Regions from separate parts of the Photorhabdus machadonis genome, predicted to be linked through region 3. Evidence: predicted binding sites of a transcription regulator. Region 3 holds the regulator's gene; each other region holds the start of a gene.
The links. Region 3 encodes LexA, which represses DNA repair genes until DNA is damaged. Its sites were predicted from a motif close to TNCTGTATGTACATACAGNA; they were not measured.
Positions count from the first base shown of each region.

Region 1 (7,876 bases), 1.9 Mb from region 3:
AACAGCCTTATTTATAGATTAACTCTGAAAGTGCATTAATTATTAATAAAGGAAGCCGGTTTTTATGATGCGAATTGCTTTGTTCCTCCTCACTAACCTTGCTGTTATGTTGGTGTTCGGGATAATACTTTCTCTGACAGGAATTCAGGGAAGTAGCGTACAAGGTTTAATGATTATGGCTGGTCTGTTCGGCTTCGGTGGGTCGTTTATTTCCCTACTGATGTCCAAATGGATGGCCTTACGTTCTGTTGGTGGTCAGGTTATAGAACAGCCAGCAAATGAAGTTGAACATTGGTTAGTTGAAACTGTTCGCCGTCAGGCGGAGCAGGTCAATATTACGATGCCACAGGTTGCGATTTATGCTGCGCCTGACATTAATGCCTTTGCGACTGGCGCTCGTCGTAATGCTTCTCTGGTAGCTGTTAGTACGGGCCTGTTGGATAATATGAGCAGGGCAGAAGCGGAAGCTGTTATTGCCCATGAGATTAGCCATATTGCTAACGGTGATATGGTGACGATGACGTTGCTGCAAGGAATAGTCAATACCTTCGTTATCTTCATCTCCCGTTTGCTGGCTCAGGTTGTATCAGGTTTTCTGTCTGGTAACAATAATGAAGAAGAGGGCAGCTCTTCTGGTAACCCGATCGTTTACATGGTTGTTTCAATGGTGCTGGAAATTGTATTCGGTATTCTGGCAAGTATTATCACCATGTGGTTCTCCCGCTACCGCGAATTCCATGCAGATGCAGGTTCCGCTAGGTTAGTTGGCCGTGAGAAGATGATTGCGGCTTTACAGCGTCTGAAAACCAGTTATGAACCGCAGGAAGAAGGCAGTATGATGGCATTCTGTATTAATGGTAAATCCAGGACGTTCAGTGAGCTGTTTCTGTCTCACCCACCATTAGACAAACGTATTGAAGCTCTGCGTAGTGGGCAGTACCTGAATAAATAATATTGTGAATAAAATGAAAAAGCCGAAGAATGTGTATTCCTCGGCTTTTTTATGATTTTTGAAATTCAAATCATAGCTGATTTAATTCAACTTCTTCTTCCTGATTGAAGATATTTTTATCAGTTTGCCCCATTAACTGGCTGGTAATTGTACCGGCGGTCATTGAGCCACTCACATTTAGCGCGGTACGGCCCATATCAATAAGAGGCTCAACAGAAATCAATAGGGCAATTAGCGTTACAGGTAATCCCATTGCGGGTAAAACAATCAGTGCGGCAAATGTGGCACCGCCACCTACACCAGCAACGCCTGCGGAGCTGATAGTCACAATACCAACCAGTGTTGCAATCCATACAGGATCAAATGGGTTTATGCCTACTGTCGGCGCAACCATGACTGCCAGCATGGCAGGATAAATCCCGGCGCAGCCATTTTGACCAATTGTTGAGCCGAAAGATGCTGAGAAACTGGCGATAGATTCCGGTACACCGATACGGCGTGTCTGGGTTTCAACATTTAGTGGGATACTGGCTGCACTTGAACGGCTAGTGAATGCAAAGGTCAATACCGGCCAGATTTTTTTGAAAAATTTAAGTGGATTGACACCGGTGAGAGAGAGCAGAAACCCGTGAACAACAAGCACCAGCGCTAGTGCAATGTAGGATGCGATAACAAAGCTGCCCAGTTTCGCAATTTCGTGGATATTGGAGTTGGCCACAACTTTGGTCATCAGAGCCATAACACCGTATGGTGTCAGGCGCATAACCAGGCGGACCAGTTTCATTGCCCATGTTTGCATAATATCGATAGCAGCTAATACACGTTCACCACGTTCGCGGTCATCTTTTAATATTTGCAGTGCGGCAATCCCCAGAAAGGTTGCAAAAATAACAACACTGATAACAGACGTTGGATTGGCACCGGCTAAATCAGCAAATGGGTTTTTAGGAATAAAAGATAAAATTAACTGTGGCACAGACAAATCAGAGATTTTGCCTATGTAGTTGTTTTCGATAGCCGACAGGCGTGCTGTTTCTTGAGTTCCTTGCACCAGACCTTCAGCAGTCAGACCGAATAGGTTAGTAATAATGATACCGATCAGCGCTGCGATCATGGTAGTGAACAGTAGGCTGCCGATGGTCAGAAAACTGATTTTACCCAGAGAAGATGCTTTATGCAATCTGGCAACTGCGCTTAGAATAGAGGCAAATACCAGCGGCATAATTACCATTTGCAGAAGCTGTACGTAGCCATTACCTACAATGTTGAACCATGAGATTGATTCTTTCAGTGTGGTATTATCAGCTCCATAAGTCAGTTGTAGCGCCAGACCAAAAATAACGCCAATGGCAAGGCCGAAAAGAACCTTTTTCGACAGACTCCATTGGTGTGAGCTGGCTTTCGACAATAGCAAAAGCAGTGCTGCGAAAACGAGCACATTTAGAATTAGTGGTAAATTCATCCCCAAACTCCAGATTTTAATTATTAAGGGAGTTAAGCTGTATTAATCGAGTTAAGTTATAAACCTATACCCTACAGCAAGTAATTGAGAATATGGTATCAGCTAAGGTTATCGGTCCTTATAATTAAATAGAATTTGATATAATCATCATGGCAATTAAGATTGATTTTTATGCGACTATAACACTGAAAATATTTTCAAAGGTTATTAACAGCACAGTTTTTTGATGTAATCTATATAAATAAATATAGAGTATTCAATATGTTCTGGCAGAAAAATGGCAATGACAACCAGCAAGGCAGAAATAAATCTTTCTGCTTTCTTATTTCCTTGTTTGCCAAGTACAGGCAGGCAGAAACGTATCTTTATTGGCCATAACAGTGGTACACCAGCGGGAGTTAGCATATCTGCTACCAGATGACTTAGATAGCCAACAATCATGGCATGGAAGAAATCGGTTGGTACAGGCCACTCTTCTGGTATTTTGAGCCAAAGTAAAGCAATACCTAATGTAAGAGCAAGTAAACTGTGAGTGAATCCTCTGTGACCACATAGTTTGGCAATTGGAATTGAGATAAATCTGAATAATCTCCCTAGGGTTGAATTTGGGTGATCTATATCTGGTAACAATGCAGTAAGCAGCACGCCTGGTAGCATATGCAACCAGTCACCATTGGCTATTTCTGGTGTTATTTCAAGTTTGTGCGCCATAATAATACTGGCAACTGAAAATAAAAGATGCCCTTCTGCGGTCATAAATTCCTCTGACTGATAACTGTCTATCCATACAGTTGGCGAAGTATAGTGGGTTTTATGCGGGTAAGATAGGGGGTGAAAAGCAAAAATATCTTATTTATTAATATATAACGTTAATATTTAATTAGATTTTCATTTGACAGAATAAGGAATAAACGCTATGGCGGTTATGTGAGCAATTAGAAACTGCCATTTAAACAAATAATGGTGGGGCTGTCCTAATACTACAAACCGTACTTCCTTTTTTCAACCGAAGGGACATTCATAGAAAAGTTTAATTCATACGGTTTCTCAGGGTCGTGAGTATCAAGGAAAATGCAACTTCTTGGTATCTACGGCTGTAATACTAGAACATCGTAAGCAGAAGCTGACACTAAGTCAGATTTTCGGTTATATCGCTAAAGTGTGGGCGAGTAAATATTCAACAGAGAAACCAAAAATAGGGACGTGATGGTGAAATACATCTATTCAATCATTTTGGGCGCAACTACCGCGTCCCTTTTATTTATTGGCAATACGCAAGATATCGAAGGTTTTGTGAGTCTCAGTTATTTTTCGGGTTGGTTGTTTGGTGTAATTAAGTTTTTAACTTATCTGTTTGGTAGGGATTCATTCGTTAAAGAGTACAAGTACGTTCTGACAGCATTCCGATACAGCATTTGTCATTTTTGTTGTATATCAAGGCTGGTTTGTTCTGGGGGCTATTTATGCAATAGGGGAAATGGCAGAAGCTGAATGTCAGAGCAAGCGAGAAACGCTATTAAAAGAATAAAATACCATTTTATAAAATTCTATAAAAGGTACTCATGAAGTGTCATTTATAGAATTTTGTATAAGTTTTTATGGTGTTTATTCTCTTATTATCTGATTTATAGAAATAATGCTGTGTTGGTAGTGATTTGTTTTTAGCTAATATATAATTTTTCTTCACCAGAAACTGAGTCTTTAATCCAATTTCATACCGGAGTGATTATGATCTCAATACAAACAGAAAAAGCAGCCCTTCTAATTTAATCAATTTATTAAATTTTACATTAGAAGGGGGAAACATGAGTTACTCAAAGATTGATATAGATCGCTGGGATAGGAAAGAGCATTTCTTACATTACTGTAATGTCGCGCAATGCGGATTTAGCCTAACAACAAAAATTGATATTACTCATTTGTTGTTTTCGTTGGTAGGAAAACAATATAAATTCTACCCAACCATGATTTATTTAATATCAACAGTTGTGAACTCTTACTCTGAGTTCAGAATGGCTATAAAAGATGAAGAATTAATTGTATGGGATAGTGTAAATCCTGCATATACAATCTTTCACAAGGAAACAGAAGCATTCTCAGTGATTTGGACTAAGTTCAATTCTGATCTGTCAGGGTTTATGAAAAACTATTCTGCTGATTATGAAACCTATAAATATGATCTTTGCTTTTTTTCTAAACCAGAACTACCTGAAAACCACTTTCATATATCGTCAGTGCCGTGGGTGAGTTTTGATGGATTTAACTTGAACGTTACGAATTTTACGGATTATTTTCCACCTATATTTACAATGGGAAAATATTACAAAAAGGGAAATCAAACTCAGTTGCCTTTAACAATTCAGGTACATCATGCTACTTGCGACGGTTTCCATGTGGGGCGTGTTATTAATAAATTACAAGAGCTATGTAACGATTTTATTTAGTTAAAGCCAACCTCAACCTGAATTATTTATGGCCTTAATATAAAATTGTATCAGAAATACGCTAATAGCCATCAGTTAACACAGATGGCTATTAGTGTCCATAATACTTCGGCAATACGAATGGTGATCTTTTTGTTATTGGATAAATATAAGTACTACATGTTGGTTACCTTCGGTGGTTTTGTTTTATATCGGCTAAAAAGTGATCTAGCGTTATCAGTATAGTGATCACTTGGCTGGACCAGGAAATGAATCTACATATTTAATAGTAAAGTCCGGGAATGAGTTTACGAACTGAATTTTGTAATCAGGTGATGAATCAACCATTCTCCATTTACCCGGAGAATTAGCGGAACCATTCACAACTTTGACTTTCAGGTCTGGTGATGAGTTAACAATCTTAACTTTATAGTCCGCACCAAAATTAACGACTTTGATGTTCCCATAAATTTCAGAAACATTGGGTTTAGCGTAAACACTAAATGGAAGTAACGCGACTAATAGAACTGCTAATTTTTTCATGTGAACTCCTGTTTTTGACAAATTCATTATAGGAGATTTAAATAAAGGAAATCCAATGGCGGGATTAAAAAAGCTATCGAGTAAATTGACTCAAATAAAGAAGCAAGTCCCGTTTGCTACTGTTCAGGCTGGTGTTGGTGTAAGGTGAACAAGTCAATTACGCCCATTTCGATTAAAGCGATGAAGAATTTCATAATCCAGGTCTTTACGTATGGCAAGAGCCAATGTCGTTGTTTACCGGCTTTATGCCAGCGATTGAGTAATTCAAGTGAATAGTAGTCTTTGTCAAATAACGTCAATGAATTATCAGGTGTCTTTTCCATTAGCTCTTCAGTTAATGTCATTTTGTTAGTTTTATATCCGACAAAAACACCATTGATGAGTTGGTGACTGGTCAGTTCCATGTGACAAACCATTCTGGTTTTAGGGAAGGCATTTTCATTGTGCTGATTGTTTTGTGTGCCAAAAACTTCATGATTTTCAGGTGTGTTTTGGTGATAAATTTTCATTTAATTTATTGTTTTTATTATTTATTTTAAATGTTGATTTATTTTGTCAAATGCCGTTTCATTTGGTAAATGAAAAGACATAAGTATCTCTCACTGGTCAGACAGTTAGCGAAAGCCGATTGTAGTAATCATCGGTAGATGAAATCTTTTTCTTGTGGGGAACAGGGTAAGAAATGCTTAGTTAATTAAATATAAAGTTAAATTTAATGGTTGATGGGCTATGATTAGCCAAAAATAAAATCTATTTACTGCTATGAGGGGTATCATGACTTACCAAAAAGCCGGATGCATCGCTATTATTAAGCGAATTTTAGGTTGGGTGATTTTTATTCCGGCATTCTTATCGACCATCGTTTCTGTGATCAATCTTGCCTGGCTGCATGGTATTAAAGGTGATGGCATCAATGCTGTTTTAGATGATTTCCTGAAAATGATGGCTGAAATGGTGCGCTTTAATACGCCATTTTTGGATTTCTTCTGGAAAAATTCGCCAACTCCCGTTCGTTTGGCTGGTTTCACTGGGGAAAATATGAGTTTTCTGATTATTTATTTTCTTATTTTTGTTGGTCTTGCTATGAATGCATCAGGCCAGCGTATGTATAGACAAGTGAAATTTGTACGTGAAAATATTGAAGATCAGTTGATTCTTGAAAGAGTCAAAGATAATGGTGGCCTGACAAGAGAACAGATTGAATTAAGAATCAAACTTCCGCACCATACATTGTTTAGTCAAATTTATATTTTATATGTTTCACCGGTAATTATCGGTGCAATTTTTTATTTTCTACTGGGAATTTTAGGCTGGTAAATCTTCTGGTGGTGATGGCTGCGGAATGAAGTGTTTCCGCAGCCAATTGTTTCTTCATTGCATAATGTCATCAATAATGTCTTGCGCCGCAATAAAATTATCACTACCAAACAGATTACAACGGTTAAGCAAATAATAGAGCTGATATATAGGTTGTCGATCAATGAAATTGGCAGGCAGTGACCACACACTCTGATAACCATCAAAAATTTGCATCGGTAAATCAGGGTACAACGGTAGCATAGCAAAATCACACTCACGATCTCCCCAATAACAAGCAGGATCGAAAGCAACGGCGTGATCATCCAGAGAAGCGCAATTAGCTGGCCAGAGATCGCCATGTAAGAGAGAGGGCTGTGGTTGGTGATGTTGAAGCTTGTTACTTACGACCCGAACAATATTATCAATATCACCAAATATCATGCCTTTTTCTGCTGCAATCTGTAATTGCCAACCAATTCGTTTCTCTGCATAAAACTGATGCCAACGTCGTTGCCAACCATTTGGTTGTGGTGTTGTTGCCAGCATATTGTCAAAATCAAAGCCGAATTGGGGTTGCTCACTCCACTGATGAAGTTTTGCCAATTGTTGACCGAAACAATAAGCATTGTGTGGGTTAAAAGATTTTAAAGGCAGAAATTCAAGTAACAGAAAACTGTAGTCTCGATCACAGCCAACACCATAAACAGCTGGGACACGAATAGTTTGACTGCGTGCCAGTAGTTCAAGTTGTTCAGATTCTGCTTTGAAGACAGGGAGCATTTCTTTCAGATTTGATTTGACAAAAACTTGCCGTTCGCCATGAATGATTTGCCAGGCTTGATGAATATCGCCTCCAGTTAACGCAGTTTTATCGTGAATCTCGGCAGCACCGAAATATTCATTTAGCAAACGATTTACTGCCTGCCACATGGTTCACCTCTCTAAATCGTCAATCACTTTAATGAACAATTATAGTCAGAGAAAATATATGAGTCGGTAAAAAAGATGATTAGCGGGGTTATATCTTAAAACAGATATAACCCTTTTTGTTATTGATTAGGTTCGTCGGAGACTTGGAGAGTAGTTTGATGGGTTTTACGTTTGAGTTTCGTTCTTGTCTGCTTTATCTGGTTGTAACTCAGTGCCAGTGTAAAGAAAATAGCTTGGACAATAACAATGCATGGTCCTGTTGCACCA
Region 1 covers NZ_CP199761.1:2,452,197-2,460,072, forward strand. Annotated here, with positions in the region: gene htpX (protease HtpX) at 65-952, shown strand; gene ACUN2T_RS11680 (L-cystine transporter) at 1,023-2,414, opposite strand; gene ACUN2T_RS11685 (metal-dependent hydrolase) at 2,622-3,170, opposite strand; gene catA (type A chloramphenicol O-acetyltransferase) at 4,220-4,858, shown strand; gene ACUN2T_RS11695 (hypothetical protein) at 5,087-5,380, opposite strand; gene ACUN2T_RS11700 (hypothetical protein) at 5,497-5,889, opposite strand; gene ACUN2T_RS11705 (YniB family protein) at 6,155-6,697, shown strand; gene ACUN2T_RS11710 (fructosamine kinase family protein) at 6,752-7,609, opposite strand; gene ACUN2T_RS11715 (metal ABC transporter permease) at 7,729-7,876, opposite strand, start outside.
Region 1: ACUN2T_RS11685 (metal-dependent hydrolase) is a predicted target of LexA. The motif match lies at 3,188-3,207, and genes of this name have one in related genera.

Region 2 (7,876 bases), 2.6 Mb from region 3:
ACGATGCCGGGATTTATTAAATACTTTTGCTCCATTTTCTCGACCAGCCCGACGAACACGCTGTTCCGTTTCTGGTAGCCTGACTTCTTCCCCACATGCTTCACTGCAACAACCTTCAAATTTAGCGGCACATTCCGGGCACTGAATAAACAACAGGTGGCAACCATCATTCTTACAATTAGTATGGCTATCACAAGACGCTCCACATTGATGGCAATGAGCAATGACATCATCTGAAATACGTTCTCCCATCCGCTCATCAAATACAAAGTTTTTACCCATAAAACGCACTGGTAATCCCTGCGCCCTGGCTTTACGGGCATATTCGATAACACCGCCTTCTACGTGATATACGTTTTTAAAACCATTGTGCAACATATAAGCACTGGCCTTTTCACACCGAATACCACCGGTGCAATACATCACAATGGTTTTATCCTTATTATCCTGCAACATTTCCACTGCCATTGGCAATTGTTCGCGGAAGGTATCAGAAGGAATTTCAATGGCATTTTCAAAATGCCCGACTTCATATTCATAGTGATTACGCATATCGACAAATAGCGCCTCAGGATCATCCAACATCTGGTTGACCTGCTCTGCTTTAAGATATTCACCGGTTTTTGATGAATCAAAAGTTTCATCTTCAATACCGTCAGCCACGACGCGGTCACGCACTTTCATACGCAAAACCCAGAAAGATTTTCCATCATCATCAAGTGCGATATTCAACCTCAGATTATCCAACGCAGGATCAACGCCATACAATAACGCTTTGAATGCTTCCAGATGATGAGTTGGTAAACTTATCTGTGCGTTGATCCCCTCTTTGGCAATATAAACCCGACCAAATACTGAAAGCTCAGTAAACTGTTGATACAGGCTGTTACGGAAAGCCAGAGGATCTAATATATTAAAATATTTATAAAAAGAGATGGTAGTACGAGGCTGGCTCTCCGCCAGCATACGTTCTTTCAACTCTTTATTAGAAATGCGGTTATGTAACACTGGCATGGTGTACTTTCCTGAATTTCAAGTCATAAGATTAAATGTAATAAGTGATGGCCTCCGCCATCAAGCGGGTATGATAACGAAAATGATTTTCAACGAGTAGTAATTTGTAACGCGGTAACAGGAAATCAATAATAAAATGGGAGGTCTTCCCCTCCCATTGATTGATCATGAAATCCTTCACATCACAGACTATAGGATAAGCACCTCAGATTGCTGGCAACCGGCAGGTTTAACTGACTGTCATTTGGCTTAACCCTCATTCAGGGCTGGAACCAATCATCAGCACTTTCCCATGTCTCTTGCAGAATTTCTTCAACGACTTTCCTGTCATCGGGAGTACCACCACGGACGGATAGCCCATCATTACCCGCTAACTTCACATTGGTTTTAATATCAGGCCAACGGCGTTTAAGACGGTTATCCAGTTCTACAGCAAGAGCAAGGACAGCACCTTTTGGCAACTTCTTAGATTTATCGATTGTCACTTCTACATGCATAGTTTTTCCCTCCACAAACAACACTGTTTATACAAACAGTAATATTATCCACACGCATTGTAAATAGCTTCTGGAAAACTATTTTAATAATTATTTATCAACAAGTTATTAGGCATCATTCTTTACGGATAGCAAAACTGGATGGCAGACGAGCACGCTACTATACTGGCGAAAGAAAGCAGCAAGCAGTTTAGTAAAGCCGGCCAGAACATGACTCACCATCGATATCCTAAACATTTCATGTCTGAAAACTTCGATATCCCGTCAAAAAGTGTCACAATAGGCGAATTGTTTTGTCCATCTTATTTGGAACCATAAATAACCTGAGAATCCATGATACACTCACCTTCTTTTCAACGCTCATTGCTTCATCCCCGTCATTGGCTTACCTGGTTTGGTATCAGTCTGCTTTATTTGCTGGTCCTGCTCCCCTACCCCATGATTTATTGGATAGGCACCCGTCTGGGCAGATTCTCCATGCGCTTTCTGAAAAAACGCACCAGAATTGCCGAAAGAAATCTTGAGCTATGTTTTCCGGATATGTCTCAAGAGAAACGCAGTGAGCTGCTAATAAAAAACTTCGAATCCGTCGGAATGGGGATATTTGAAACAGGTATAGCCTGGTTTTGGCCGGACTGGCGGGTAGAACGCTGGTTTAACGTTATCGGGCGGGAAAATATCCAGAAAATCCAGGCTCGCGAACAAGGAATTATTGTTATCGGTATTCATTTCCTGACACTGGAACTGGGTGCCCGAATTCTCGGTTTACTCAATCCGGGAATTGGTGTTTATCGCCCAAATGATAATCCGGTTATGGATTGGTTACAAACATGGGGACGACTGCGCTCCAACAAATATATGCTGGATAGGAAAGATGTCAAAGGCATGATCCGCTGCCTGAAAAATGGTGAAATCGTCTGGTACGCGCCCGATCATGATTACGGCCCACGAAATAGCGTATTCGCGCCACTATTTGCGGTAGAACATGCCGCAACAACCACAGGTACCTCTATACTTGCGCGTCTCGCTGATCCGGCAATGATCCCATTTACCCCCCGCCGTCTGCCTGACGGAAAAGGTTATGAGTTAATTATTCAACCTGCGGTAGATGGGTTCCCTAAAGATGATGAAGTGAAAGCAGCAGCTTTTATGAACAAAGTCGTGGAACAGGAGATCTTACAGGCTCCTGATCAATATATGTGGCTACATCGTCGCTTTAAAACCCGGCCTAACGGTCAGCCTTCTCTGTACGGGCAGGCTGACAAAGTCCATTAAATATCATTATGGCTGTTTCGTAGATGCAGAAACAGCCATAATGAGTTTCACATACAGCCTAATAATCCATTATTTTATTCCAATATTGATGTTGTACCTTTTAATCTGATTTATTAGCTATGTTTATATAAAAAATATAAACTAAAGTAGCTAAATAAACACATAGCTAATAATCAAATGACTGTACTTTTTTACCTTTCATTATCACTCTCAATATCTGGCCTCTGAAAAGATTATGTATGTATTATCCCTATTACTTAATTTATTACTCTAAAATCTTTTCATTTACAAAAACATGAAAAATATAAATAAGTCAATAGGCCTCATCATCACTTCAATCAACCCGTGGTGAAAAATGAGATTTCTGTCGAACTTTGCTATGAAAAATGGAATGTAAAGTAAGAGATATCCTGTTTATTAATAAAATTAGCCGAAAAGTATGTTAAAAACATATTAATAAGACAGGACGTCATTTAATAAAAAAACGTGGCTTTGTTGTTTGCTCTAAACCAAAGCTGAGAGAGCTTTTTAAAGGCTTGATTTGTTGCACACATGACACTCCTGGCGTGCAGTATTATAGGAAAACTTAGATGCAATCCTCCATTAACAACACAAAAAACCGAACCTTCTTCGGACATCCTTATCCATTAAGTTCCCTGTTTTTCACAGAAATGTGGGAACGTTTCTCTTACTACGGCATTCGCCCACTACTGATCTTATTTATGGCCGCATCCATCTATGATGGTGGCATGGGTATTCCCCGTGAACAGGCCTCTGCTATCGTCGGTATTTTTGCCGGGTGTGTCTATTTGACAGCCCTGCCCGGCGGCTGGCTGGCGGATAACTGGTTGGGCCAACGTCAAGCTGTCTGGTATGGTTCGATCATTATTGCATTAGGGCATCTGTCTATCGCCCTCTCCGCGTTTTTAAGTCATTATTTGTTCTTTATTGGTTTGTTATTGATCGTATTAGGTACAGGACTGTTTAAAACCTGTGTCACCGTCATGGTCGGAACTCTGTATAAAAAAGAGGATCCACGTCGTGATGGTGGTTTTTCCCTATTTTACATGGGGATTAACATCGGTTCCTTTATTGCTCCTCTGACGACTGGCTTGCTGGTTCGTGACTATGGCTGGCACTGGGGTTTTGGTATCGGAGGGTTGGGAATGCTGGTTGCCCTATTGATATTCCGCTTCTACACGATCCCTTTGATGCGCCAATATGATAAAGAGGGTGGTTTGGATTCAAGCTGGGACCGCCCTACAGTGAAGCGTAAAAACGTTGGAAAATGGGTTTTTACTACGGTCATCGCTATCATTGCCATTATTGCTCTGCTAATCCTTGGTGTCATTCCATTCAATCCAGTAGCCGTAGCCCGCGCAATGGTTTATGTGATCTCATTCTGTGTAACACTTTACTTTGCCTATCTGTTCCTGTTTGCCGGCTTAAGCAGTAGTGACCGTTCACGTCTGCTAGTCTGTTTGATTCTGCTAATATCTGCTGCATTCTTCTGGTCTGCATACGAGCAAACACCAACTTCATTAAACCTGTTTGCCAATGATTATACTGACCGTATGGTGATGGGGTTTGAGATACCGACAGTATGGTTCCAATCAATTAATGCGCTGTTTATTATCCTGCTGGCCCCCGTATTCAGTTGGTTCTGGCCCAGATTGGCAAAAAACAATATCAACCCGAGCAGTATCAGTAAATTCATTATTGGTATTCTGTTCGCTGCCGGTGGTTTTGGTGTGATGATTCTGGCTGCACAAAATGTACTGGCAACAGGTGAAACCGTTTCTCCTTTCTGGCTGGTATCCAGTTCTCTGTTTCTGACACTCGGTGAACTGTGCCTTAGCCCGATTGGCCTTGCCACTGTGACGCTGCTGGCACCATCACGAATGCGTAGTCAGATAATGGGCTTGTGGTTCTGTGCAAATGCACTGGGTAATCTGGCTGCTGGTCTGATTGGTGGGCATGTTCGTGCGGATCAACTGGACAGCCTGCCTGATCTGTTCTCCCGTGTCTCTCTGGCCCTGGTGATTTGTGCAGCCGTGCTGATGGTGTTAATTGTGCCCATTCGCCGCCTGCTTAATAATGCCGATAAATCAGAAATGAAAACTCAATAATATCTATAGCCAGCATAAAGCTATCTTATGATTCAGATGGCTTTATGCTCCTAACAACAAATCCATCAGTGCACTGCCGTTATGATTGATGGCTTAACTATCTGTTTTACATTCAGTGGTTAGGCACAATATCGTTGTGCATCAAGTCATAAAATTCTGAAAATATCATTTTGTCTTACGCAGCCTGGCTGGTGTGCAGCCATAATGCTGACTAAATGCAAAGGTAAAAGCTGACTGGGAAGCATAGCTGGAAAGAAAAGCAATATCAGTCAAAGGCTTATAACTGTTAACCAATAAATTATAAGCAAGTTTCATCCGGTATGTTTTCAAATAAGCCATTGAGCTCATGCCAGTTGCAATAAAAAGTTTGCAGTGCAAAGTGCTGGGAGATACCGCGCAAATATCGGCCATATCCACCACCGCACCATTTTCATCGACACTGCCGGTTAATAATACCTCTGATTTGACACCCGCGATCCGCTTTGGTGGAAAGTTGCACACACAAAGAACCTGACGGCCGATTAATTGCTCAGGTGTGTAATGCGCGGTTATCTGAGCGCTTAAGTTTCTAACGCCCAGTTCACCGAGATCAATTTGTAATTTATAGACAGGTTTGCTGGCTTTGGGCATTCAATCCTGCCGAAATAATTGTGCCAACCCGCATGTCAATTTTTTCAAAATCAGCCCATTCGATCTGTTCCATGTCTTTCTCCGCTCAGTATGAAATCATTATATTCACATGGCAGTAGAGGAAATTCTTTCGAAAGACTGTCAACAATTATCGACAAGCTGCTTTTTCTGGTAACTCATTTAATTTACTATGCAAATAGCGTTGAATAGTGATCATTTCCTATCAAAAAAGTTACTTCTAGTCATTCCTCCGTTCTGTTCAATTCGATTAGCTCGCTCAATATCCCGCTGGATTGAATCATTGAATCCATGATTCAATCCTCCATTGATCCCATAATTAAATCGTTCATTATCCTGCCAGTGTTCGGCATATCTTTTTGTTTCTTCAACCTGTCTTTTCTGTTCCCATTTTTTCACAAGTTCATTATCCGCAGTGAGTTTATCCACATTCAAATAGTTGGATGCAAGATTTTCTCTCTGCTTCATATATTCTGCCGATGGCTTATTGTCTGCCGGAATATCACTTTTGTAATGGAAATTTACAGCAAATGACTGGAAAGAAATTGCAGATAAAATGACAAAAATGTAACGCGATCCTTTAATCATCGTGTGATCCCTCTTTAAAACCATAACTCCAAACAACTATTAAATAATTATTGTCAATAGGAATCAACAACATTTACGTATAAAAAACCAGTTATTAATATCAGGTTTACATTTTGTTTAAACAGAGATTTTTCCACTAACCTGGTAGAAATTAACCCGCCGGTACCAACGGGTTAATAATGATTAAAATGTTCATCAGGAATACAAGAACGTCATTTTAAAATTAAATAGTGTTTCCTTGCCGATAAGCCAGAGAAACTGCCAAAGACTGCACTAAACACAACGTTGCAGACTGAGAACGAAATGCATCCACCTGTGCTTCTTTAATCACAAAACAGACATCACTGAAACTGGCAAGAGGGCTAATCTGACTATCAGTAATCACTATCTGTTTTGCCCCTGCTTTCGCTGCCCTCTCACTGATCATCACTGTCTCTTCCGCATAAGGGGTAAAACTGATTGAAACGACAACATCTTCTTGCCCAATTAAGTTAATCTGTTCCCTGAACATCCCCCCCAACCCATCCACTAATAATGGACGGCATTCCAGATGACTCAATGCATAAGAAAGATAAACAGCCACACTAAAAGAACGACGCAGCCCAATAATGTAGATATTCTTGGCCTTAGCCAATAAATCTACCGCGTTTTTTAAATCTTCAGGCGCTGTTCGGGTAGCCAGCTGTTGCATCGCCTGCACATTTGAACGGGCAAATTCCTGCAAAATATGCTGTGGATCTTCCAGCGGCTCCTGCTCACCATCCAGTTCCCTGAATAATCTGGCTCTGTCTGCATAACTGGCGGTCTCTTCTACCATATGCACACGAAATAGCTGTTTCATTTCATTAAAGCCACTGAAATAAAACGCATTTGCGAAACGAATTAATGTTGATGGAGGAACATCAGCTTCTCTGGCTATCACAGCAACAGTATCAAAAGCCACACTATTAGTATTATCCAGCACATATCGGGCTACTTGTTGCAAGCGTTTACTCAATTGACCATAGCGTGAACGGACTTGTTCTTGAAATTCATTCAGATTCGATGCTACAGACATAAATCCCCCCTAAAATTTATCGTTGGCAATTGTAATTGTTTTACAGCATAAGATGAATCATATTTCATTTTTATAGTTGGAAATGAAATATATAATCCATTAATTGTAATAGTTTATTATTATCATAATATTGAATAACAACTCATTAGTCACCTAGTTACCTGTTATTCATAAAACATTACTCCGATCACACTAATCGGTTATCGTTCTAAATATGATTGAAAATGAAATAAATATTTCATATATCTATTACCAAGGTTTCTGATTCAGTACAAACATTAAAATCTGTAAGAGAGGCTCAGAATGGAACAAGTCAAGAATTATGTTAGCGGGCAACTCATTCCTAGTCACAGCGTCCGTTTTTCTCCTGTTTTCAATCCAGCAACGGGAAAACAGATACGTCAGGTAGCACTAAGCACAGCCCATGAAGTTGAACAGGCAATTGAAACTGCCCATCAGGCTTACAACGGATGGTCTAAAATTTCACCGCTTAAACGTGCCCGTGTAATGTTCCAGTTCAAAACATTGCTGGAAGCCAATATAGACAAATTAGCGCGATTGATTTCAGAAGAACACGGAAAAATCTACTCAGATGCCATTGGTGAATTAACCCGTGGCCTGGAAGTTGTTGAATTTGCCTGCGGCATTCCTCATTTGCAAAAAGGTGA
Region 2 covers NZ_CP199761.1:3,274,250-3,282,125, forward strand. Annotated here, with positions in the region: gene trhO (oxygen-dependent tRNA uridine(34) hydroxylase TrhO) at 1-1,014, opposite strand, end outside; gene ACUN2T_RS15470 (hypothetical protein) at 1,046-1,183, opposite strand; gene ACUN2T_RS15475 (DinI-like family protein) at 1,275-1,511, opposite strand; gene ACUN2T_RS15480 (hypothetical protein) at 1,653-1,829, shown strand; gene ACUN2T_RS15485 (Kdo(2)-lipid IV(A) acyltransferase) at 1,845-2,786, shown strand; gene ACUN2T_RS15490 (peptide MFS transporter) at 3,377-4,915, shown strand; gene ACUN2T_RS15495 (helix-turn-helix domain-containing protein) at 5,081-5,326, opposite strand; partial or broken gene ACUN2T_RS15500 (tRNA-binding protein) at 5,330-5,618, opposite strand; gene ACUN2T_RS15505 (hypothetical protein) at 5,759-6,151, opposite strand; gene ACUN2T_RS15510 (MurR/RpiR family transcriptional regulator) at 6,375-7,208, opposite strand; gene ACUN2T_RS15515 (CoA-acylating methylmalonate-semialdehyde dehydrogenase) at 7,512-7,876, shown strand, end outside.
Region 2: ACUN2T_RS15475 (DinI-like family protein) is a predicted target of LexA. The motif match lies at 1,533-1,552, and genes of this name have one in related genera.

Region 3 (7,876 bases):
TCATATCGCGGAGACCCTGAACACGCTTAACCCGGAAACAACGTTGTTCCTGATTGCTTCCAAGACGTTTACTACTCAGGAAACAATGACCAATGCTCACTCTGCCCGTGATTGGTTTCTGAAAACTGCTGGTGATGAAGCACATGTTGCGAAGCATTTTGCCGCGCTCTCCACCAATGAGCAAGACGTTAAGAAATTCGGTATTGATACCCAAAATATGTTTGAATTCTGGAATTGGGTAGGGGGCCGTTATTCATTATGGTCAGCGATTGGTTTGTCTATTGCGCTCTCTATTGGGTTTGATAATTTTGAACAACTGCTCAGTGGTGCACACGCAATGGATAGGCATTTTGCCCATACCCAGTTTGAGCAGAATATCCCCGTATTACTGGCGCTGATTGGCATCTGGTACAACAATTTCTTTGGCGCGGAAACAGAAGCGATTCTGCCATATGATCAATACATGCATCGTTTTGCAGCATACTTTCAGCAGGGCAATATGGAATCCAACGGTAAATATATTGACCGCAATGGTCATCCGGTGGATTACCAAACCGGTCCGATCATCTGGGGAGAGCCTGGAACCAATGGTCAGCACGCTTTCTATCAACTTATTCATCAGGGCACTAAACTGATCCCTTGCGATTTTATTGCTCCGGCGATCAGCCATAACCCATTGAGTGACCATCACAACAAATTGTTATCCAACTTCTTCGCTCAGACAGAAGCGTTGGCATTTGGTAAAACCCGTGGACAAGTGGATGCTGAATTTGCCGCCAGTGGTAAAACTGCGGTTGAAGTCGGGCATGTTGCACCATTTAAAGTGTTTGAAGGAAACCGTCCGACGAATTCCATTTTGTTGCGTGAAATTACTCCATTCAGTTTGGGGGCGTTGATTGCCATGTATGAGCACAAAATATTTGTACAAGGGGTGATTCTCAACATCTTCACCTTTGACCAATGGGGAGTTGAGCTGGGTAAGCAACTGGCTAATCGTATTTTGCCAGAACTCGAGAATGGTGAAGAGGTTGCCGATCACGATAGCTCGACAAATGGGTTGATTAACCGCTTTAAAGCATGGCGTTAATCACTTGTTCTGAATCAGGGAGTTAAATTTATATGAGCGAATTGTGTTGATCGTAATTCGCTCATTTTTGGCAAGTATTATTGACAGAATTTGTCATAACTTTTTATTCTGTATACCTACAACGTGGTATCCTCAGTGCCCATCAATTGTACGACCGGATAAAAGAAATTTGTCCTAATGGAAACTCGCATGTTAACTGACTCGATCTTAACGACGGTGCCTATTCAGTGGGTTTCGGTGGATTCATCCGGCTTGCCTGATGAGATTTCAGACTGGCTGATGGAGTTGGGGTCAATGACCCGCCGTTTTGAACAATACTGTGACCATGTTCATGTTGTACCATTCAGAGAGTCTTTTATCACAGTGGAAGAACTTTCCGATGAAAGTGAGCATTTGCTAACTTGTCAGAGGTACTGGCTGCGAGAAGTCGTATTATATGGTGATAATATCCCCTGGTTATTGGGAAGAACGTTAATTCCTGAAGCAACATTAACCGGCCCTGATGAAAGTCTGGTTGATTTAGGAACAGTCCCGCTTGGGCGATATCTTTTTAGTAGCAATAAATTAACACGGGATTATATTCATGTAGGGCAACAGGGGAAACGCTGGGCAAGGCGATCATTGCTGAGATTATCAAGCAAGCCATTATTATTAACGGAAGTCTTCTTGCCTGAATCACCTGTATACAAAAAATAAAATTTAAACAAGGGGGAAACAGAAGTGGCGGGAAGTATGGCGCAAAGTAAATGGCAGGCCTATTGCCGTTTAGTGCGTATTGACAGACCCATAGGTTCGTTATTGTTGTTATGGCCGACATTTTGGGCTTTATGGATTGCCGGGAAAGGTATTCCGGATATGCACATATTGTGGGTCTTTACTGCCGGTGTGTTTCTGATGCGTGCAGCAGGGTGTGTGATTAATGATTTTGCTGACAGAAAATTTGATGGTTATGTCGAACGCACAAAAGCACGTCCCCTGCCCAGTGGTGCTATCAGTGAGAAAGAGAGTAAGATCCTGTTTGTTGTACTGGCGCTGATTTCTTTCGGGTTGGTTCTGGCGCTGAATAAGATGGCTATCTGGTTGTCAGTCGCTGGGTTAGCTTTGGCTTGGTTTTATCCCTTTGTTAAACGGTTCAGTCATCTTCCTCAGTTTGTATTGGGCGCGGCTTATGGCTGGTCTATCCCAATGGGATTCGCTGCGGTTAGTGAGTCCTTACCACTAGAATGCTGGCTATTGTTTCTGGTTAATATCTTGTGGTCGGTTATTTATGATACACAGTATGCCATGGTCGATCGTAACGATGATCTGAAAATTGGTGTTAAGTCTACTGCTATTCTGTTTGGTCGTTTCGATAAGCTGATTATTGGGTTACTGCAACTTGCTATGTTGCTGGTTTTACTGCTGGTGGGTTATATGATGAATCTGGGTGGCATCTATTATTGGTCATTGTTGCTTGCCGGTGCCTTATTTATTTATCAGCAGAAACTGATTGCAGGTCGGGAAAGAGAGCTTTGCTTCCAAGCATTCCTCAATAATAACTATGTTGGTGTGGTATTATTTTTGGGTATCTTCTTCAGTTACGTTTGATATATGGGGTGATAATGGGGAAAACCCATTATCACCCGGATGTTAAAAATTATGCTTCTTGAGTTGTCTCTTCTGCATCGTTGTGTTCAGCTGGCAAACTGACACTCTCGATAGTCAGACGGATTTCAGGTGACATCAGTTCACTCAATACCTGATACAGCTCCTGAGTATTTGCTGTAATCACATCACCACGATCACTGATATATCCTTCTTCACGCAGTGTATTTACCGATGTGGTGAATACCGCCTTATCGAAGAATTCAGGTGCGTTAATGCCATGTAATACCGACAGACGTTGTGCCAACATACGGCTCTCTTTTTCCAGCGCACCCCGGCTGATTTCCGGGTTGGCATTCAGTAAAGAGAGGGTGATGGCATAACGTTGCAGGGTTTCGCGGACACCGGCTGCCAGCAATTGCAATGGGCGAATACGTGCTGGATTCAATACCAGCATACCTTGTTCTTTGTTACAGATAAGGCTCTGGCGAGTAAGCTCATTAACCAGGATATTAACCACTTCTCGCAGATCTGCTTTGTTGTAACGTATAAACAGTTCTGCTTTGAGCAGAGGATAAATGATTTCTACCTGGCTGAGTAACGCTTCACGGCTGATACGGCGATGATCAATAACGATGCAGGCAATCAATGATGGCAGTACCAATAAATGCTGGATATTGTTGCGGTAGTAGGTCATCAGAACCGCACGCTCACGCGGCAGGATAATGATGTCGCCCATACTGTCTTTGTCTACCTCGAACTTATCCATTTGCAGAGCGTGCTCTAACAACTCTTCTGCGGTTTTCTTTGGCACAGTAACATCGGTTGTATAAGGCGCGTTGTGCATGAGTTGTATATAACAATCCAGTTGCTCAAGCAGTTGCTCGCGAGTAAGCGCTCGCTGACGTGATGACAGTAGGGCGGTTGAACACAGGTTGATTGCGTTAGCAGCTGCGGCATTGTTGATGTTCACCATAATTTTCCCGGCCAGCTTACTGACTGTTGGGTTAACCCATTCAGGACGGTGAAACTCTATTGGATCAATAGAATCACGCCAGTCAGGAACATGGTGATTAAGATATTGGATCAACGGGATAGGTTCACCAAAGTTTACATAGCCTTGCCCCAGATTACGAAGCTTACGCAAACCGCGTATCATCTGGAAAAAGCTCTCTTTCTCTTTGGTTGCTCCCCGCAGCTCTTTGGCATAGGTGGCAACTTCCATCACATGTTCGTAACCGATATAAATTGGCACGATAGTGATTGGGCGTGATTCACCTCTCAACATTGCTTGTAACGTCATGGTCAGTGTACCCGTTTTGGGATCGAGCAAACGACCTGTCCGGGAACGACCACCTTCCATAAAGTATTCAACAGAATAGCCGCGTGCAAATAACTCACCCAGATATTCACGGAATATCGTGGCATAGAGTTTATTACCTTTAAAAGTGCGGCGGATAAAAAATGCACCAAGGCGGCGGAATATCGGCCCTGCTGGCCAGAAATTCAGGTTGATGCCTGCGGCGATATGGGGCGGTACCAAACCCTGATGATAAATCACATAGGAGAGCAGCAGATAATCCATATGACTACGGTGGCAGGGCGCATAAACCAGTTCGTGACCATCCTGTGCCAGACGACGAATGCGTTCAGCATTGTGGACATTGATCCCCTGATACAGACGGTTCCAGGTCCAACCAAGTACACGATCTGACAGCCGTACTGTTTCATAAGAGAAATTCGCTGCAATCTCTTCCATCATGTTAACGGCATTCTGCTGCGCTTTCTCATGGGCGATTTTCTTGCTGCGGGCCTCATCAATAACGGCCTTTTCTATTGCTTTTGAAGCCAGTAGCTTGTTAAACAGCTCCTGACGAACAGGCAGACGCGGACCCACTGCCGCCAGGCGTTGGCGTGAATAGTGCATTCGTGCCACGCGAGCCAGCTTGTGAGCAATTGTCTTGTCTGTGCCATGCTCCGTTGCCATATAACGCAGAGATACTGTGTTTGAAAAACGCACAAAACTGTCCCGGCCCAGCCAGAGAATGGCGAAGAATTTCTGGATACCATTAAGTAGCCGTAGATGTGGGGTGCTGTGTCCTTCACGTCCGGGTGAGCGACCAAACATGACAGAAACTGGCAGCATTTGAATATCCAAGTTTGGATTATTACGGTGCAGATCCAGATACGCATGGAAAATTTTTACGGATTCCTGCTTTGGTGCGCAATAGCGGAATACGCGTGGGCCATTATCGATAAATACATAGCCCGGAAGCTCAGTATCACCTATCTCCAGTGAGTTTAAAGGGTCTGGCAGATCCTGCTCAAGACATTGCTGACGTAATGTCAGTAAGTCTGCTTTGGAGTGATACGGCAATACGTACAGAATAGGGCGTGTCGTATCGAGCCGTAATTCGGTAATGGGATCTGTAGGAATAAGTTTGCTCTTTACCAGTATTTTTAGTGGTAAATTCAATAATTTATAATATATTTTACGCCAACCTGACATAAATAAACTTGAAGCCTCTTGTTAGCAATACGTCGCAAGCATACCAGAAACAGGTGTTGAGATCTGTTATGTTAAGACGATATAAAAGTTAAAAGTGGCAAATAACCTTACATTTGGTATGAATAATTTATGGCAAATCAATCCAAGGGACTGACCCGTATCATCAAAGCAACCGGATATTCGATGAAAGGTCTCAGGGCTGCGTGGCAAAATGAAGCGGCTTTCCGGCAGGAAATAATTGTGGCGATATTAGCGGTGATTGTTGCATTTTATCTGAATATCAGCGCAATTGAACGCATTTTACTGATTGGTTCAGTAATGTTGGTGGTGATTGTAGAGATTCTGAACAGTGCTATTGAAGCTGTTGTTGATCGTATTGGCAGTGAATTCCATGAGTTGTCCGGCCGGGCGAAAGATATGGGATCGGCGGCGGTCTTTCTGACGATGCTGCTGTCGTTAATTGTCTGGAGTACCGTTCTCTGGCGCTATTTTGTGACCTGATTTAGTTTAATAATGCGTCATTATACTATAATGGGCTGATTTTCTACCCTGGCAGGTTCCCAATCGTTATTTACCTGTATATACTCACAGTTTGACTGTATAAACACACAGGGGGCGGAATGAAAGCACTTACCGTAAGGCAGCAGCAGGTTTATGACCTGGTGCGTGACCACATTTCGCAAACGGGTATGCCGCCAACGCGTGCTGAAATTGCAGCACGTCTTGGTTTTCGTTCGCCTAATGCGGCTGAAGAGCATTTAAAAGCATTGGCTCGCAAAGGGGTGATAGAGATTGTTGCCGGGGCATCCAGGGGTATCCGTTTGCTGCTAGAAGACTCTGGTTTGCCGTTGATTGGCCGTGTAGCCGCAGGTGAACCACTGTTGGCGCAGGAGCACATTGAAAGTCATTATCGGATAGATCCCGCACTGTTTAAGCCCAGTGCGGATTTCCTGTTGAGAGTCAGCGGTATGTCCATGAAAGATATTGGGATTATGGATGGTGATCTGTTGGCTGTGCATAAAACACAGGATGTCCGTAATGGGCAGGTTATTGTTGCTCGTATTGAAGATGAAGTGACTGTAAAACGTTTTAAACAGACTGGAAATAAAGTTGAATTGTCGGCAGAAAACCCTGAGTTTAAGCCAATTGTGGTGGATTTGCGTGAACGAAGCCTGACAATTGAAGGATTAGCCGTTGGGGTGATTCGTAACAGTGATAAGTTTTGATAGTAAAATATCGAATCGTTGTTTTTTGGTGATTGTCAAAGAGTTGCAATATTCTGGCAGAATCATGTTATTGGGTTTATCAGTATGATTATCTTGAACGTGATTCTGCGGTTGCCTGTTGCTATTTACAGGTTCTCTACTTCTTTTTTACCTCAATACTGTGGTCGTGCTGGCATTCATCCCGTTCAGTACAGGATTCAATCTCTGCACAAGAAGAACATAAACCATGCGCTTCAATGACGGTATGGCGTAAGCTGAATCCGGCGGTTTTTGCTAACTGTTGAATAGCGGATTCAACGGTTCCACCATCTCGTTCTGTAACAGAACCGCAGCGGTCGCAAATAAACATTGCTGAGGTGTGGCTTGGTTGTTCAATATGGTGGCACAGCACATAACTGTTGGTAGACTCTATTTTATGAATAAATCCCTGTTCTAGCAGAAATTCCAGTGCCCGGTATATTGTTGGTGGTTTAGCCTGTGGTTCTGCTTCCCGCAATAAATCCAGTAAATCATAAGCACTGATTGCGCCGGGTTGTTCTGAAATCAGACGCAAAACTTCAAGCCGCTGTGGCGTAAAGCGAACTCCCCGTGTCAGGCAAATAGCTTCGGCTTGTTCCAGTAACTTTTTTTGGTTAATCAGTTTCATTGCGCCCCTTACAGCCAGCATGATAACAATATTGGGATGTTATCATGTTTCTGCGATAGAAAATATTCTCCAGAAAAGTTCATTGTGCTTGTCCCCTGATGGAGTTAATTTGGTTAAATTGATACTTAGCAGCAAAAATAATGTTTTCCTGATGTTTGTGATAATACAGATAAGAATTATCATATATGGTAGGTAATTTGTGAAAAGGAATCATTTGTGATGAAAGAACTTTTACAAAATCAGCCTCATTATAGGCAGTTCCCTGCTAAAGGCTATCAGGTAATAAAGAATATTATCTGTGAAAAAAGAAATTTACCTTTTCTGAGTTCATTATATGCGGTGATTAATATTTTATTTGTAATTGCAGTCTGTATGGGGATTATATTATCTGTGGCAATTGTATTATTTATAATAGGTAATGTATCTGTCCCTGATACAGACTATTCACTTTTGGCACAAGTAGTCAGTGTAGCATTATTTGTAATAATGTTACTCTCAGTTATTATTTATCGTATTGCTAAACGTCCTGAATGGGAACAACGGCATTATTACCAACAAGCAGGTTTATCTTTTTTACCGGAAGAAAAGCGTCAGGTATTGCGGTTAAATATTGTGAGTGACTATTGGCTGGGCTTTTGGAGTGAAACTCTGGAGCATTACCCTTTGCAGTCACGGGTTGCTCATGATAACTATCGTTACTGCCTGCTCCCATTATCACCTACTCAGGAACATCAATCTCAACTATACAGTGACTGGGGAATTATTGATGAAGAAGGTTATATGAAAATGTTAACTGGTTTGTGGAGTGGGGCGCATTCAAAATA
Region 3 covers NZ_CP199761.1:541,699-549,574, forward strand. Annotated here, with positions in the region: gene pgi (glucose-6-phosphate isomerase) at 1-1,087, shown strand, start outside; gene ubiC (chorismate lyase) at 1,277-1,783, shown strand; gene ubiA (4-hydroxybenzoate octaprenyltransferase) at 1,820-2,674, shown strand; gene plsB (glycerol-3-phosphate 1-O-acyltransferase PlsB) at 2,724-5,180, opposite strand; gene ACUN2T_RS02645 (diacylglycerol kinase) at 5,310-5,681, shown strand; gene lexA (transcriptional repressor LexA) at 5,801-6,406, shown strand; gene zur (zinc uptake transcriptional repressor Zur) at 6,543-7,052, opposite strand; gene ACUN2T_RS02660 (DUF1266 domain-containing protein) at 7,272-7,876, shown strand, end outside.